4 regions of the Hafnia sp. CBA7124 genome follow, and region 4 is predicted to be linked to each of the others. Evidence: predicted binding sites of a transcription regulator. Region 4 holds the regulator's gene; each other region holds the start of a gene.
The links. Region 4 encodes CRP, which controls carbon source genes, mostly activating them, when cyclic AMP is high. Its sites were predicted from a motif close to ATGTGANNNNNNTCACAT; they were not measured.
Positions count from the first base shown of each region.

Region 1 (4,203 bases), 430 kb from region 4:
GGCGAATGCCGTGATGCCAATCATTCCTATGGCGGCTAGCCTGTCACAGGATTTGATTCAGGTCGGTGATTTCCTGCAAAGCATTGGGACTCAGGCGCGCTTTGATAACCAAAGCATCCAGCTACAAACCCAGCAGCAGGTCGATCAATACAATCAGTTAATGACCTCAATTGCTGCCAAGCATCAAGAATTATTAAATGCGAAAAACCGCAGCGCGGCTATTTTCCAGAATTAATATTTAGGCAACACATTTACATCTCGTAGCCTGATTAAATAGCCGAAACACCCTGTCAGCCTTAGTGCTCACAGGGTGTTTTTCTTTAACGGAGGCAACGCTACTCCTTCGTTGCCCATCCAGCAAAAATCTGGATATGAGATATTGCTTCCAGCAACATCACCACCGATCGATATCATCTCCAAACATCATGCAATAACATGGAGTGAACCATGAATAAGCACCACCAGCCCTTCGAAGAAATTAAACAGGTAGATGAATCTGGGTCTGAATATTGGTCTGCAAGAGCACTGGCAAAGCTGCTGGATTACTCAGAATACCGGCATTTTATTCCTGTATTAGAGCGGGCAAAAGATGCATGTTTAAACAGTGGGCACAACGCTGGTGACCATTTCGAGGATGTCCTCGATATGGTCAAAATTGGCTCTGGAGCTCAACGAAAGTTAAAAGATATCGCCCTCTCCCGTTATGCCTGCTACCTCGTGGTTCAAAACGGCGATCCTAACAAACCCGTCATAGCGGCAGGTCAAACATACTTCGCACTTCAAACTCGACGCCAAGAATTAGCTGATGACGAAACTTTTAAGCGTTTACGAGAAGATGAAAAACGTTTGTTTCTGCGTAATGAATTAAAAGAACATAACAAACAACTCGTTGAAGCCGCTCAACAAGCCGGTGTTGCAACCACGATGGATTTTGCCATTTTCCAGAACCATGGATATAAAGGCCTCTACGGCGGGCTAGACCAAAATGCCATTCACCAGCGTAAAGAGCTCAAAAAGAGTCAAAAAATTCTCGATTTCATGGGTTCTACTGAATTAGCAGCCAACCTGTTTAGAGCAACACAAACAGAAGAAAAGCTACGTCGTGACCAGATAAAATCAAGGCAACAAGCCAATCAGACACATTTTAATGTGGGCCAAAAGGTTCGGAAAACCATTGAAGAACTAGGCGGCACCATGCCAGAAAACCTTCCTGTTCCTAAGCACAGCATCCAGCACATAGAATCCACCACTAAAAAACTGAGTAAAAAATAGCTTAGCAAAGCTAGCGCTGCAAACTTGCATGCACCTAGCTTCGTAAGCCACTAGATTGCGTAATGCTGGCTACTTAACCAGATTGTGTGGTTTTTTTATACCCAAAAAACACTACATGTAATTTTATAACGCGTTGGGTGAAAACCTGAGGTGTGTCGATGGCATGCTGATGGGATGCAAAATAACTTGTGAAGAGAATCACAATTTAAAAACAAAACCACTAACAACTTAAGTGATTTGCGTCACACAAAACCACCCATAACGGGCGATATTTTAACTTTGTAGCAGACTTTCAGCCTACTTATGTGATCAATATCACCATAAACACCCCAATAGAGGGGGAAATTACGAGATCAAGATCACAAATCCCCCACGGGGTACGCGAGATGAAAACGGCGTGATAGAGTCGATTTTGCATACAGAACGACAGGACGGTTTTTGGCGAAACCACCACAACTATTACGACGCGCAACATCTTAGCGCACCACGAGGGGTGTTTTATGTTATCACCAGATATCAAGGTCAAGGTACAGAATTTTGGCCGCTTCCTCAGCAATATGGTGATGCCCAATATCGGCGCATTCATCGCATGGGGTTTGATTACCGCTTTATTTATTCCTACCGGCTGGCTGCCAAATGAAACATTAGCCAAGCTGGTTGGCCCAATGATCAGCTATCTGCTGCCATTATTGATTGGTTATACCGGTGGCCGTTTAATCGGCGGTGAGCGCGGTGGCGTGGTGGGTGCAATTACCACCATGGGCGTGATTGTGGGCGCAGATATGCCCATGTTCATGGGCGCAATGATTGCAGGCCCATTAGGCGGCTGGGCAATCAAACACTTTGATCGCTGGGTTGACGGCAAAATCAAAAGCGGCTTTGAAATGTTGGTGAACAACTTCTCCGCGGGCATTATCGGCATGCTGCTGGCGATGCTGGCATTCATGGCGATTGGGCCGTTGGTAGAGTCGCTTTCAAAAATATTAGCGGCTGGCGTGAATATTATGGTGCAGAACAACCTGCTGCCATTAACGTCTATCTTCGTCGAACCCGCCAAGATTTTGTTCCTGAATAACGCCATCAACCACGGGATCTTCTCACCGTTAGGTATTCAGCAGGCAACAGAAACCGGCAAATCCATTTTCTTCCTGATTGAAGCAAACCCAGGTCCAGGACTAGGTGTTCTGCTGGCTTACATGTTCTTCGGCAAAGGCAGTGCAAAACAGTCCGCTGGCGGTGCCGCAATCATCCATTTCTTCGGTGGTATCCACGAAATCTATTTCCCATATGTGTTAATGAATCCACGTCTGATTCTGGCCGTGATTCTGGGTGGCATGACCGGCGTATTCACGCTGACCCTCTTTAACGCGGGCTTAGTTTCCCCTGCGTCTCCGGGTTCTATTTTTGCAGTGTTGCTAATGACACCAAAAGCATCTCTTATCGGCGTCGTGCTGTCGATTATGGCTTCAACGCTGGTTTCGTTCTTAACCTCTGCCATGTTGCTTAAACGCGCTCGCGTCGGTGATGAAGAAAGTAACGGCTTAGCGGAAGCCACTCGTCGCATGCAAGGCATGAAACAACAGTCTAAATCCGGTGGAAAAGTGACTGGAGTCGAACCTCAGCCAGCCATGCGTGCCACGCTTGATTTGTCTAAAGATTTACATCACGTGCGCAAAATTATCGTGGCCTGCGACGCCGGAATGGGCTCAAGCGCGATGGGCGCGGGAGTTCTACGTAAAAAGGTAAAAGACGCAGGGCTGAGCCATATTTCCGTAGTGAACTGCGCGATTAACAGCCTGCCTGAAGACGTTGATCTGGTGATCACTCATCAGGATTTAACCGAACGCGCGATGCGCCACGCACCACAGGCGATGCATATTTCATTAAGCAATTTCCTTGATAGCGGGCTGTATACCGATCTTACAACCCGTTTACTAGCGGCCAAACTGCCGCAGGCGGCAAACGACAACCGCTTGATCAACCAAACTATCATCGCCGCTAACGATGACTCATTTGAATCAACCGATCGCGAAGAGAATCTATTTAAGCTCAGCGCAGCCAACATCTTCCTGAACTTAACCGCCGACACCAAAGAGCAAGCCATTCGCTTTGCCGGTGAAATGCTGGTATCTGGCGGCTATGTCGAACCGGATTACATCGACGCCATGCTCGCCCGCGAAGCACTTACCTCAACTTATTTAGGAGAATCTATCGCCGTTCCGCACGGCACCGTAGAAGCCAAAGACCGCGTATTACGCACCGGGATCGTCATTTGCCAATACCCTCACGGCGTTCGATTCGGTGATGAACCAGACGATGTCGCTCGACTGGTTATCGGCATCGCTGCGCGTAATAACGAGCACATTCAGGTCATTGCCCGCTTAACCAACGCACTGGATGACGAAGGCGTAATCGAACGTCTGGCGCAAACCACCAGTGTTCAGGAGATCTTAGATCTTCTGTCTGGCGAACAAGCGGCATAAGGCAATTACACGGCGTTGTTCACCGCAGCCAGTCGGCCCTATAAAAGTGCCGTTGCTGTCGACGCCGTTCTTGGGGGCTCCCCCGCCCCCCTTTTTACGGATAGGTTTGAGGTCAAAAATATGAAAGCGATTCATTTTGGTGCAGGTAATATCGGTCGTGGCTTTATTGGTAAATTATTGGCAGATGCACAGGCGGAACTCACTTTTGCAGACGTAAACCAGCCGTTGGTCGATCAGCTTGCTCACCAGCAAAGCTATCAGGTCAACGTCGTGGGTGAAAATGCGCGCGTCGAACAGGTTAACCGCGTAAGCGCCATTCATAGCAACAGCGCTGATGCCATTCAACAAATTGCACAAGCAGATATCATCACCACCGCCGTTGGCCCGCAGGTTCTTAGTAAAATTGCCCATACGCTGGCGCAGGGATTAATGGCTCGTCACAGCAATG
Region 1 is NZ_AP017469.1:20,359-24,561, reverse strand. Features, by position in the region: gene CPY98_RS00115 (DUF3053 domain-containing protein) at 1-235, shown strand, start outside; gene dinD (DNA damage-inducible protein D) at 448-1,272, shown strand; gene CPY98_RS00105 (PTS mannitol transporter subunit IICBA) at 1,773-3,755, shown strand; gene CPY98_RS00100 (mannitol-1-phosphate 5-dehydrogenase) at 3,876-4,203, shown strand, end outside.
Region 1: the regulator CRP is predicted to act here: its motif matches at 1,503-1,520, upstream of CPY98_RS00105 (PTS mannitol transporter subunit IICBA).

Region 2 (4,203 bases), 2.2 Mb from region 4:
ACGCTCAGATGGGCAAATCAATTTGCTCAATGCGTTGTATCTAGCCGCCAACTATCCGATTAACGAAGTTTCGCTGTTCTTCAACAACAAGCTGTTTCGCGGCAACCGCACCACCAAAGCGCACGCCGACGGTTTTGATGCTTTTGCGTCACCTAACTACCCGATGTTGCTTGAGGTCGGAATTAATATCCGTCGTATCGCGCCACTGATGACTCAGTTGCATAATGCGCCGCTCAAGGTGCATCAAATTACACCGCAGCCGATTGGCGTGGTGACGATTTACCCCGGAATTTCCGCCGATGTGGTGCGTAACTTCTTGCGCCAGCCGGTCAAGGCACTGATCTTGCGTTCTTACGGCGTGGGCAACGCTCCGCAAAAAGCCGATTTGCTGGCAGAATTGCAGGAAGCCTCCGATCGTGGGATCGTGGTGGTTAACCTGACCCAATGCATTTCAGGCCGCGTGAATATGGAAGGTTACGCCACGGGAAATGCGCTGGCGCATGCGGGCGTAATCAGCGGTTTCGACATGACGGTTGAAGCGGCGCTAACAAAACTGCACTATCTGTTGTGCCAAAATCTCAACCCTGAGCAAATTCGCGAATTGATGAAACAGGATCTTCGCGGAGAGTTGAGCATCACCGACTAAGAAAAATTAAAAAAAGGAACTGCCAATGTCAGCCGCATTATTGCTTATCGATTTACAGAATGACTTTTGCCCGCAGGGCGCACTGGCAGTCTCCGAAGGCGATCGAGTAATTCCTATCGCTTTGAATGCGATTAAACAGGCACAGCAAAACAGCGTGCCGGTTATTGCGACTCAAGATTGGCATCCCGCGTATCACGGTAGTTTTGCCAGCCAGTCTGGGGGAAAAATCGGTGAAATGGGCGAGCTGGCAGGCTTAGAACAAATTTGGTGGCCCGATCACTGTATTCAAGGTTCAGAAGGCGCTGAGTTTCATCCACAGCTGAATGCCGCCTATTTCGATCACATCGTGCACAAAGGCACCGATGCCACAATCGATAGCTACAGCGCGTTTTTTGACAATGGCCGCAGAGCCTCAACGGAGTTGCATAGCTGGCTGCAAAGGCATCAAATCGACACGCTCTACATGATGGGGCTAGCCACGGATTATTGCGTAAAATACTCGGTGATGGATGCGCTGCATCTGGGTTATCGCGTGGTGGTGATTACCGACGGTTGCCGGGGCGTCAATATCAAGCCTGAAGACAGCAAAATTGCGCTCCAGCAGATGCAAACGCTAGGCGCAACGTTAATGACGTTAAGCGATGTTAGATTTTAAACCTTTATTCTCTTGCATAGGACGGATGGCAATCAACGCTTCCGCCCTACCGCTCTCAAGCCACGACACAGTGCCACCTGAAAAATGCTGCCTGAATAAAGCGTTATGCTTCAGGCTTTAGACGAATGATGGCATCGCGCTCGAAGCCTTTTTTAAAGTCCTGCTTACTTTTCATTTCAATTTGACCCTGCGTATTGATGCTCATGTGCTGAGGATCGGTGTTATGGCGCGACTGCCATAGCATCACCATTTGCAGGCTGTTTTCTTTTTGCTCTGGCGTCAAACTCACGCCGTCTGGCCATTTTCCGAGTTCGACTGCGGTTGCCAAGCGTTGATAAATTTCTGGCGTCATCACCGACAGCAAATCGTCTAGTTCCATTTTAAACCTCGTTTAAGATGCACTTTGCTGAATCGTTTCTTCTGCGCTATAATAAGCACATAGAAAAGAGTTTATTGTTAGCCCTGAGTCTGTTTACCAGAGTCTTCATCGGTGAAGCTAAGCGATGCAGAGTTCACGCAATAGCGGTCGCCGGTAGGCTGTGGTCCATCAGGGAAAACGTGGCCAAGATGCGCATCACAGTGAGCGCAGCGAATTTCAGTACGCTGCATGCCGTGTGAATTGTCTTCAAGGTAGCGGATAGCCTCCGCACTCACGGGCTGGTAGAAGCTAGGCCAGCCGCAGCCAGAATCGTATTTGCTGTTAGAGTAGAACAGTGGGCTGTTACAACACAGACAGTGATAAATGCCTTCTTGTTTATTGTGTAGCAGTTTTCCGCTAAAAGGCGGTTCAGTACCCCGCTGTTGTGTAACGTAGCGTTGCATCTCAGTTAAGTCATTCGGGTGTTGTGCAGAGAAATCGTCTTTAGCCATTTGTGCGTTCTCGAAGAGTTGTTTTTGATTATCATTGATCACTTTTTTTGGCGATTAATTATAACAAACAGTTAACAACGGTTCAGCCAATTTTGGTCTAAACTGTTTAGCGAATCGGCGGCAGCCTCATTTTTGTGATGAGCATCACAAATGAAAGTCGAGATGGCTTGAGACTCAGATGACTGCCCCCATGTATAATCCGAAACAGAGTGTTAAATGGAAGCGTGTGATATGTGCTCAGCCAAGGCTTCGCTTTGATTTACAGCAATAATTGACACGATTCCGCTTGACGCTTTATAAGGTTTTTGTAATTTTACAAGCAACCTTTTATTCACTAACCAATAGCTGGTGGAATATATGACTATCAAAGTAGGTATCAACGGTTTTGGCCGTATCGGCCGTATTGTTTTCCGTGCTGCTCAAGAACGTTCTGACATCGAAATCGTTGCAATCAACGACCTGTTAGACGCTGAGTATATGGCTTACATGCTGAAGTACGACTCTACTCACGGTCGTTTCAACGGCACTGTTGAAGTTAAAGATGGCCATCTGGTCGTTAACGGCAAAACAATCCGTGTTACCGCAGAACGTGATCCGGCTAACCTGAAATGGAACGAAGTCAACGTTGACGTTGTTGCTGAAGCAACTGGTCTGTTCCTGACTGACGAAACTGCACGTAAGCACATCGCTGCTGGTGCTAAGAAAGTCGTTCTGACTGGTCCTTCTAAAGACAACACCCCAATGTTCGTAATGGGTGTTAACGATAAGACTTATGCTGGCCAAGATATCGTTTCTAACGCATCTTGCACCACTAACTGCCTGGCTCCACTGGCTAAAGTTCTGAACGACAAGTTCGGTATCGTTGAAGCACTGATGACTACCGTTCATGCGACTACCGCAACTCAGAAAACCGTTGATGGCCCGTCTCACAAAGACTGGCGCGGCGGCCGCGGCGCATCCCAGAACATCATTCCTTCATCTACCGGTGCTGCTAAAGCTGTAGGTAAAGTAATCCCAGAACTGAACGGCAAACTGACTGGTATGGCGTTCCGCGTTCCTACCCCTAACGTTTCTGTTGTTGACCTGACTGCTCGTATCGAGAAGAAAGCAACTTACAAAGAAATCTGTGCTGCAATGAAAGCTGCGTCTGAAGGCGAGCTGAAAGGCGTACTGGGTTACACCGAAGATGACGTAGTTTCTACTGACTTCAACGGTGAAGTTTGCACTTCAGTATTCGATGCTAAAGCTGGTATCGCGCTGAACGACAACTTTGTGAAACTGGTTTCTTGGTACGATAACGAAACTGGCTACTCAAACAAAGTTCTGGATCTGATCGCTCACATCTCTAAATAATTTAGCGATGAGAAGTTGATGAGAGGGCGACATTTATGTCGCCCTTTTTTTTGGTTTTTTGCACCTAGCATATGAAGGCCAATCTGATGTCACAACAAAATTTGTCTGAAAAAATCTTTACCCTGCCCGTTCAAGAACAAATCACCCCATACATTTCTCAACGCCAAATAGACGAACTTCCTGTTGTCGTAGTTAATCATCCCAAAGTTCGCGCTGCTGTCACCCTGCAAGGCGCGCATTTACTCACTTGGCAGCCTTCTGGTGAGAAACCCGTACTGTGGTTGAGCAGCGAAACCGCATTCAAAAACGGCGTGGCAATTCGCGGCGGAATTCCTATTTGTTGGCCTTGGTTTGGCCCTGCCGGTCAGCCCGCGCATGGTTTTGCCCGTAATCTGCCTTGGACACTTACCGCGCATGATGAAGATGAAAGCGGCGTGATCTTAACGTTCACCCTCGAACAAAGCGCTGAAAGCAAAAAACATTGGCCGCATGACTTCTGCCTGATTGCACGCTTCAAGCTCGGCGAAGTATGCGAAATGGAATTGGAGTCTCACGGTGAATACGAATACACCGCCGCACTTCATACCTATTTCAATATCGGTGACATCACCCAGATTGACGTCAGTGGTTTGGGCTCGCCATACATTGATAAAGTCAACCCAGGCACCGGCGAACAGCA
Region 2 is NZ_AP017469.1:2,024,009-2,028,211, reverse strand. Features, by position in the region: gene ansA (asparaginase) at 1-646, shown strand, start outside; gene pncA (bifunctional nicotinamidase/pyrazinamidase) at 672-1,301, shown strand; gene CPY98_RS09305 (YeaC family protein) at 1,405-1,680, opposite strand; gene msrB (peptide-methionine (R)-S-oxide reductase MsrB) at 1,758-2,171, opposite strand; gene gapA (glyceraldehyde-3-phosphate dehydrogenase) at 2,529-3,524, shown strand; gene CPY98_RS09285 (D-hexose-6-phosphate mutarotase) at 3,626-4,203, shown strand, end outside.
Region 2: the regulator CRP is predicted to act here: its motif matches at 2,304-2,321, upstream of msrB (peptide-methionine (R)-S-oxide reductase MsrB).

Region 3 (4,203 bases), 1.6 Mb from region 4:
ATTCAATCTTGGAGCTATCCTGATTTTGCCTATACAAAACTGCTTGGCGTACCACTTTTCGCCGGGTTTATGTACGCCGCGGTAGGCAGTTTTATTATTCAATCATGGCGACTATTCGACCTCAAAATTCGCCATCATCCCCCTTATTTTCTCAGCACCACAGTCGCCCTGCTGATATATATCAACTTTTTTACCCATCACTATATTGGTGACTATCGTTGGTATATCACCGCCTTTGTTATCGGCATCTATGCGCGGAGCATAGTGGTTTTCACCCCTTACGATCGCGAACGAAAAATGCCATTACTGTTGGCCTTTGTCCTTATCGGCTTCTTTATCTGGCTCGCCGAGAATATCAGCACCTTTTTTGGTATTTGGAAATACCCTAATCAGCTTGGAGCGTGGTCTGCGGTACACGTTGGAAAGTGGAGTTCATGGGCTCTGCTGGTCATCATGACATTCACGATTACCACCTATCTTAAAGATATCAAACGACGGATCCATATTGCGCAGTAGCGCAAACGCTCTTTGATTAAATGAAAAAAAGCCCACGGAATCACTCCCGTGGGCTTTTTCATCACATCACGCTTAGAACAACGTGAATGCAATCATTCCGACGACGCCACCCACGGTGCCCAGAATAGTTTCCATTACGGTCCACGTTTTCAACGTTTGCAGTTCGTTAGCGCCGGTAAATTTACCGAACAGCCAGAAGCCCGCATCGTTCACGTGGCTCAATACAATCGAACCACCTGCAATACAGGTAGCCAGCGCCGCGAGTTGACCACCGTTCAGACCAAGCTGAGTGGTAACCGGTAAGACCAAGCCTACCGTCGTTAAGCATGCAACGGTTGCAGAACCTTGGATCACACGCACTGCGGCCGACAATACAAAACACGCAACCGCAATCGGTAAACCGGCACCAATCAATGCATCACCCAGCGCAGGGCCAACGCCTGAATCGACGAGAATTTGTTTAAATACGCCGCCCGCACCGGTCATCAGCAGGATAATCCCCGCTGGTTGAATCGCCGCAGAACAAATAGACATGATCTGCTCTTTGCTCATGCCGCGTGGTTTTGCCAAGCCGTAGATAACCACCAGACAGGCGATCAGGATCGCGGTAAATGGATGACCGATAAACTCTAACCAATCATATAAATTTGTATTTGGTGTTACGAAGCGTGCACCAATGGTTTTCATCCCTACCAACACCAGCGGGCAAAGCACCAACGCCAAGCTCAGGCCAAATGAAGGCATGTTTGATTTATCTAATACCGGTGCATTTTCTTCTTCTGGCATTGGCCAGCTAACACGTTTGCTGATGAAGTTACCAAACAGAGGACCCGCCAGCAGCATCCCCAGAATCGCCGCCACCAGACCAATCGCAATCATCCAGCCAAAATCTGCATTCATCTGTGCAGCTAACAACATCGGTACCGGCCCTGGCAACAAGAATGCAGCCGCGCTCGCAACACCGGCGAACAGCGGGATCGCCATTTTTACCACATTGCCGTTAGTACGACGTGCTACGGCAAAAACCACACCAATCAACAGCACAATCGCCACGTCAAAGAATAGCGGCAGCGCACACACCAAACCGGCAATACCCAGCGCATAATGAGCGCGTTTCTCACCAAAGCTTTTCAGCAAATGGGCTGCAATCTGGTCTAACGCCCCTGTCTCATGCAGGATTTTGCCAAACATCGCACCAAGAGCCACCACGATAGTCAGGAAGCCCAGTGTGCCGCCCATACCATCCTGCATGGCCTGAGTAATTTTACTCAGCGGCATGCCAGAAAAAATACCTGCGCCAATCGACACCAGCATCAGCGCGACAAAAGCATGCAAACGCGCTTTCATCACTAAAAAAAGGAGAAGCAGTACAGAGCCGACAGCGGTGCCGACAAGAGTCATGGTATCCACAGAATTATCCCTGATTAGAACGTTGTTGGATGTGTTTCAACGTGTCAGCAATGACGGCGTCGAGCGGTTGATTAATATCAATGGCACAAACATCCTGTTCGTCTGAATCAGGCACTTCCAGCGCCTCAAATTGGGAAACCAACATCTGAGGTTTAAAGAAATGCCCTTTACGTGCTTTCATACGGGATTCGATAAGATCAAAATCGCCATCCATATACACAAAAGAGAGATTTCCATTACCTTCACGTAAACGGTCGCGGTAGCGTTTTTTCAGTGCGGAGCACACGATGATTGAAACATCGTTGGTGCGTTGCATGGCAAATGCGGCATCGTTCAACGCACTCAGCCAAGGAGCACGATCTTCGTCGTTCAACGCATGCCCTTCTGACATTTTGTTAATGTTGCTGCGTGGGTGCAAAAAATCGCCATCTAAAAAGCCACACGATAATTTTTGGGACACCGCACTCGCAACGGCCGATTTGCCGCTGCCCGATACGCCCATAACCACATACACGTAATGGGGCTTTTGTGTGTTTTTCATTGACTGGCTCCAGACATTTAGTGTTTTGTTGACGCTGGCATGCAAACCCCACGTCGATGTTACCGGTAATTGTTATCGGTAACATTGTCAGCCCCTTTACATAAACTTGCAATGTGAGCCAGCGCACAAAACTTTCTTGTGTGATCTATATCGCAATTTTAATTAGCGTCAGAACAATCACCATGAGAAGAAATAACAGGAATGCAACAGATGAAGGAGTAAAAACAATTTCATTAATGTTATTATTCAGTCATGAAATCAGTTAATTAGCGCGAAGAATCGGAGATTAAAAGAGCGCCAAAGCGCTCATTTTGAAGGGGGATGTGGGATGAAAATCAGAAATAGCTACTGCCCGTAATAGGCATTTTCGCCATGCTTACGTAAATAGTGTTTATCCAGCAACGTTTGCTGCATATCCGGTAACTGAGGGCTTAGTTGCTGCGAGAAAATCCCCATATAGGCAACCTCCTCAAGCACAACGGCGTTATGCACCGCATCAATGGGATCTTTGCCCCAAGCAAATGGCCCATGAGAATGCACCAAAACCGCAGGCATCTGTTCAGCATCAATATGACGCTCTTGAAACGTCTTAACAATCACCTGCCCTGTTTCCCATTCATAGCTATGCTGAATCTCTTCAGGCGTCATTAGCCGGGTACAGGGAATGTTTCCGTAATAGTAATCAGCATGGGTTGTGCCCCAAGCAGGGATGTCCCGCCCCGCCTGAGACCAAATCGTTGCATGGCGTGAGTGCGTATGCACAATTCCGCCAATATTCTGAAAAGCTAAATACAGACCACGGTGGGTTTCAGTATCCGAAGATGGCTTCCACTTTCCCTCCACCACCGCGCCTGAGACCACATCGACTACCACCATATCTTCAGCGTTCATACCTACGTATTCGACACCAGAAGGCTTAATCACCATCAGCCCCGTAGCACGATCGATGCCGCTGACGTTTCCCCAAGTAAATGTGACCAACCCATATTTGGGCAGCGCCAAATTTGCGGCCAGTACCTGCTGTTTCAGTTCTTCGAGCATAGCTTCTCTCCCCACGTTGATAGCCTATTGTCCAGAACATGGCTCATCGCGGGTATGGGAAAACTGGCTACAAATCACTGGGGAATTGGCTAAATAAGAGGAATTGAGAGCATGCGCAACCGCATCGATAGCACTATTCGTTCATAGGAATAATTCAAAATAAGAATATTTACCTATTTTGAATTTAGCAAATAAATATACTAATCCACATAGATATCACGGCAGTCAGCAGAATTATATTTCACTGATACGGCCAATACCAAGCATTACATTCTGGATTAACAATAACCAACAGCTAATTTTCTGCACGAAGCATGTCCTATACTTATATGGAAATATAATCGTCAGAAGCTTAAAAGGAGTAAGTGATGAATACAACAATGAAACGTTTTGCAGCGGCAGCACTGGCAGTGACGCTGGTTGCCTCTCTAAGTGCTTGTTCAAACTGGTCTAAACGCGACCGTAACACCGCGATTGGTGCTGGTGCTGGGGCCTTAGGTGGCGCTGTTCTTACCGATGGCAGTGCGTTAGGTACCGTGGGTGGTGCCGCTGTTGGTGGGATCATCGGCCATCAGGTTGGCAAATAATACGACTTCTATGATTTATCTGTGGGCTGATTTTTATATCAGCCCATTTTTTATTCAAAGAACAAAACGGCTAATCAGCCACCGGCTAACTTTACCTTGTGACCTTTG
Region 3 is NZ_AP017469.1:2,622,064-2,626,266, forward strand. Features, by position in the region: gene CPY98_RS12240 (DUF817 domain-containing protein) at 1-516, shown strand, start outside; gene gntU (gluconate transporter) at 589-1,926, opposite strand; gene gntK (gluconokinase) at 1,931-2,467, opposite strand; gene araD (L-ribulose-5-phosphate 4-epimerase) at 2,813-3,508, opposite strand; gene osmB (osmotically-inducible lipoprotein OsmB) at 3,877-4,095, shown strand; gene yciH (stress response translation initiation inhibitor YciH) at 4,170-4,203, opposite strand, start outside.
Region 3: the regulator CRP is predicted to act here: its motif matches at 2,606-2,623, upstream of gntK (gluconokinase).

Region 4 (4,203 bases):
CTCGATTTTGCCATCGGCACGCTAACAGTCGAAACTACGCCAATAGATCTGGTACGTGAGCCGCTATTTGAATCGCCCTTTTGCATTATCGCTCACCGCGACAACCCATTTTCTCAGGCTAAATCGTTAGAAGAGCTGAAGCACGCAAAATGGCTGATACCTGAAACCGATATGGGCTACTACCAGCAGCTAGAATCAGCCATGGGGAATTTTTACCACCAGCTTAGTCAATCACCGATCCGAACGGACTCCGTGGTGTGCGGATTAAGCATGGTGCAACAGGCACAATACCTCACCATCGTGGCCCGGGCGATGCGGGAACCGCTGGGATTAGGCAATACGCTCTGTGCATTGCCTATCGACGATTTACCCACCGCCCAGTATTGCGTGTTCTATTCACAAAAATCGCCGCTGACCTTAACGGCGCGGCGATTCTTGGATTTATTACGTTGGGAATGCCAAAACTATGCTTGGGAGTAAAAACGTTACTCAACCACGATAGTTTCAAAGCTGTGAGTAATATTCACCGCTTGACCCAACATCAGCGCTACCGAGCAATACTTCTCGGCCGATAAGGCGACTGCGCGTTCAACGGCTTTATCAGTCAGTCCTTTGCCGGTAACCACGAAATGCAGATTGATGTGAGTAAACAAACGAGGGGCTTCTTCGCGGCGCTCAGAGGTTAATTTTACTTCACAGTCGCGCACGTCCAGTCGCCCTTTCTGTAAAATAGAAACCACGTCAATCGCGCTGCATCCACCCGCAGACATCAGCACCATTTCCATTGGGCTTGGTGCTTTATCGCCAGCGTTTCCATCCATAAGAATTTGATGCCCTGAAGCGGATTCACCCAGAAAAGTCATCCCTTCAACCCATTTCACTCGTGCCTGCATGTTTATCACCCCTTTGGTTAAATTTTGGCATCAGACTACGCTTTCTATAAAAAACAGGCAATCAGAGGCCTCACTTCTTGATGCTGAAGCGAGACAACACAAGACACCTGCACAAAGCTGTGCTACAAACTATGCCGAAATGGATCTTTATGGATTGAAACGGGTATAGATCAATAACTCTAGGAAATAATTACCTTAGCCTATTACTCTATATCTCGATTATGAAGTGCTATACAAGTTAATAAGCAAAGCCCCGTGCCACGATAAGCACACTGTCAGGATCAGTATCCCGATATTAGGGCAGCGATAACAACAGAGGATAATAGCGAATGGTTCTCGGCAAACCGCAAACAGACCCGACTCTTGAATGGTTCTTGTCTCATTGCCATATCCACAAGTATCCGTCCAAAAGTACCCTGATCCACCAAGGTGAAAAGGCTGAAACCCTGTACTACATCGTTAAGGGCTCCGTTGCTGTATTGATTAAAGATGAAGAAGGCAAAGAAATGATCCTTTCTTATCTCAATCAGGGCGATTTCATTGGTGAACTAGGCTTATTTGAGGAAGGGCAAGAACGTAGCGCCTGGGTTCGTGCAAAAACCGCCTGTGAAGTGGCTGAAATTTCTTACAAGAAGTTCCGCCAGCTCATTCAGGTCAATCCAGATATTCTGATGCGCCTGTCTGCTCAGATGGCTAGCCGTTTACAGGTTACCTCTGAAAAAGTCGGCAACCTTGCATTCTTGGACGTAACCGGTCGTATCGCTCAGACCCTGCTGAATCTGGCCAAACAGCCAGATGCCATGACTCATCCAGATGGTATGCAGATCAAGATCACTCGTCAGGAAATTGGCCAGATCGTTGGCTGCTCCCGTGAAACCGTTGGTCGTATTCTGAAGATGCTGGAAGATCAAAATCTGATCTCCGCACACGGAAAAACCATCGTCGTTTACGGCACTCGCTGATAGATGACGCCCGTGTAGCCCTGCTGCACGGGTTTCTTTAGCTATGTGGCGGCGGTTCATCTACCACCCGGAAGTCAACTACGCACTGCGTCAAACGCTGGTGCTGTGTCTTCCTGTGCTATTCGGCCTGTTGATAGGTAATCTACAACTTGGGCTGATGTTCTCTTTAGTTCCCGCCTGCTGCAATATCGCCGGGCTCGATACTCCGCATAAACGCTTTATTAAACGATTAGTCGTTGGCGGCAGCTTATTTGCCTTCAGCAGTTTTCTGCTACAGCAATGCTTACTCTGGCAAATTCCCCTACCGCTGATCATGCTCGGTTTAGCCTTGTTGCTTGGCGTTAACGGTGAAATTAGCCCGCTACACGCACGGCTTATGCCTGCCGCGCTGGTTGCCTCTATTTTTACCCTGAGCATGGCGGGAAGCGTACCGATCTGGCATGGGCCACTGCTGTATATTGTCGGCACTATTTGGTATGGCGCTTTCACCTGGTTTTGGTTTCTGCTGTGGAAAGGGCAACCGATCCGCGAGAACCTCAGCCAGCTCTACGTTCAGCTTGGCGACTACATGGAAGCCAAATACAGCCTGCTAACTCAGCATATCGATCCTGAAACCGCGCTGCCTCCGTTGCTACAACGCCAGCAAAAAGTGATGGATCTTATTGCTCAGATCTATCAGCAAATGCACATGCTATCGTTGGTGCATAATCCTGAATACAAACGCCTGCTGCGCTATTTTCAGGTCGCATTAGACTTGCAAGAACACATCACCGTTAGCCTGTCTCAGCCTGATGAAGTGCAGAAGCTGGTCGAAAAAAGTCAGGCCGAGGCGATATTACGCCGCAATGCTCAGGTCATTACCGAGCGACTTAAAACGGTTGCCGACGATATTTTGTATCACCGTTATCCCCAACATTTCTCGATGGATAATGAGCTATCGGCGCTAGAAAAACTGTCTAATCAGCACCCAGATAACCCCGTTGGCAAATTCTGTTATTATCATTTTAGCCGTGTGGCTCGCCTGCTAGAGCGCCAACGCCCACTATATCAACGCAATCTGATGTCCACTCAGCAGCGGCTTCCCTTCTGGCCTGCGCTGCGCGCCTATCTTTCGTTGAAGTCGGTAGCACTGCGCAACGCCGCACGATTAGGTATTACGCTGGCTGCGGGCAGTAGCCTCGGCATGTTATTCCATCTGCCAAAGCCCTATTGGGTTTTGCTGACCATCATGTTGGTGATTCAGAATGGCTATAACGCGACGCGCGTTAGGATCCAGCACCGTGCGCTAGGCACCTTTGTTGGGTTAATTGTTGCCGCAGGACTACTGCAGCTCAACCTACCGTTGAACGTCACGCTTAGCTGCATGCTGGTAATTACCATCGCGGCTTATTTGGTGCTCAGGAAAAACTACGGTCTGGCCGTGATCGGTTTCACCATCACGGCGGTGTACACGCTTCAGCTGTTACAGCTTAACGGATTACATTTCTTGGTTCCGCGCCTCATCGATACGGTTCTCGGTTGTATTCTTGCCTTTGCCAGCACCATCTGGCTGTGGCCACAGTGGCAAAGCGGCTTGCTGCGCAAAAATGCACATCAGGCATTGGAGGCCTACCAAGACGAACTGCGCCTTTTACTGTCGCCTGAGCCAAAAACGTCCGCGCTGGCCTATGCGCGTATGAAAGTGAATCAGGCACACAATGCCGTCTTTACTTCGCTGAATCAGGCGATGCAGGAACCGGGATTTGACTCACGTTACTTAACGGATATGCGCCTGTGGATCACCCACAGTCAGTTTATCGTTGAGCATCTCAATGCCATGACGATCCTCGCACGCGACCACTACATGCTCACCGAGAATCTGGCACAGGATTATTTACAGCGTTGCGAAATTGCGTTGCAGCTTTGTCAGCAACGTTTGGAACATGATGGTCCAACGCTCAATGACAACGCCGCCGTATTTCAGTCTGACGATCAAGAAACTAACGGTATGCCCGTTACGCAAATTGAAGTGCATCTTCGACGCATCATTGCGCACTTACGCGCCATGCATACCATTTCGTCGATAGCATGGCGGCAACGGCCACATCACGGGATTTGGATGAGCCGTAAACTCAGGGATTAATTGCCACCCACGACTTTGGCAATCGCTTTTTCCAGCCGTGCCATGCCCTCATGGATATCGGCAAACTCGATAACCAACGAGGGCGCAAAGCGCAAAATATCCGGTCCCGCGTTCAGCAGCATAAGTCCTTCACTCGCGGCGGCATGCAAGATATCTCGCGCCTTACCGTGATAGGCAGGGCTCAGTTCAGCGCCCAGCAACAGCCCCATTCCACGCACCTGAGTGA
Region 4 is NZ_AP017469.1:4,176,909-4,181,111, forward strand. Features, by position in the region: gene CPY98_RS19000 (LysR substrate-binding domain-containing protein) at 1-480, shown strand, start outside; gene CPY98_RS19005 (OsmC family protein) at 486-893, opposite strand; gene crp (cAMP-activated global transcriptional regulator CRP) at 1,223-1,855, shown strand; gene CPY98_RS19015 (YccS/YhfK family putative transporter) at 1,899-3,977, shown strand; gene CPY98_RS19020 (aspartate aminotransferase family protein) at 3,974-4,203, opposite strand, start outside.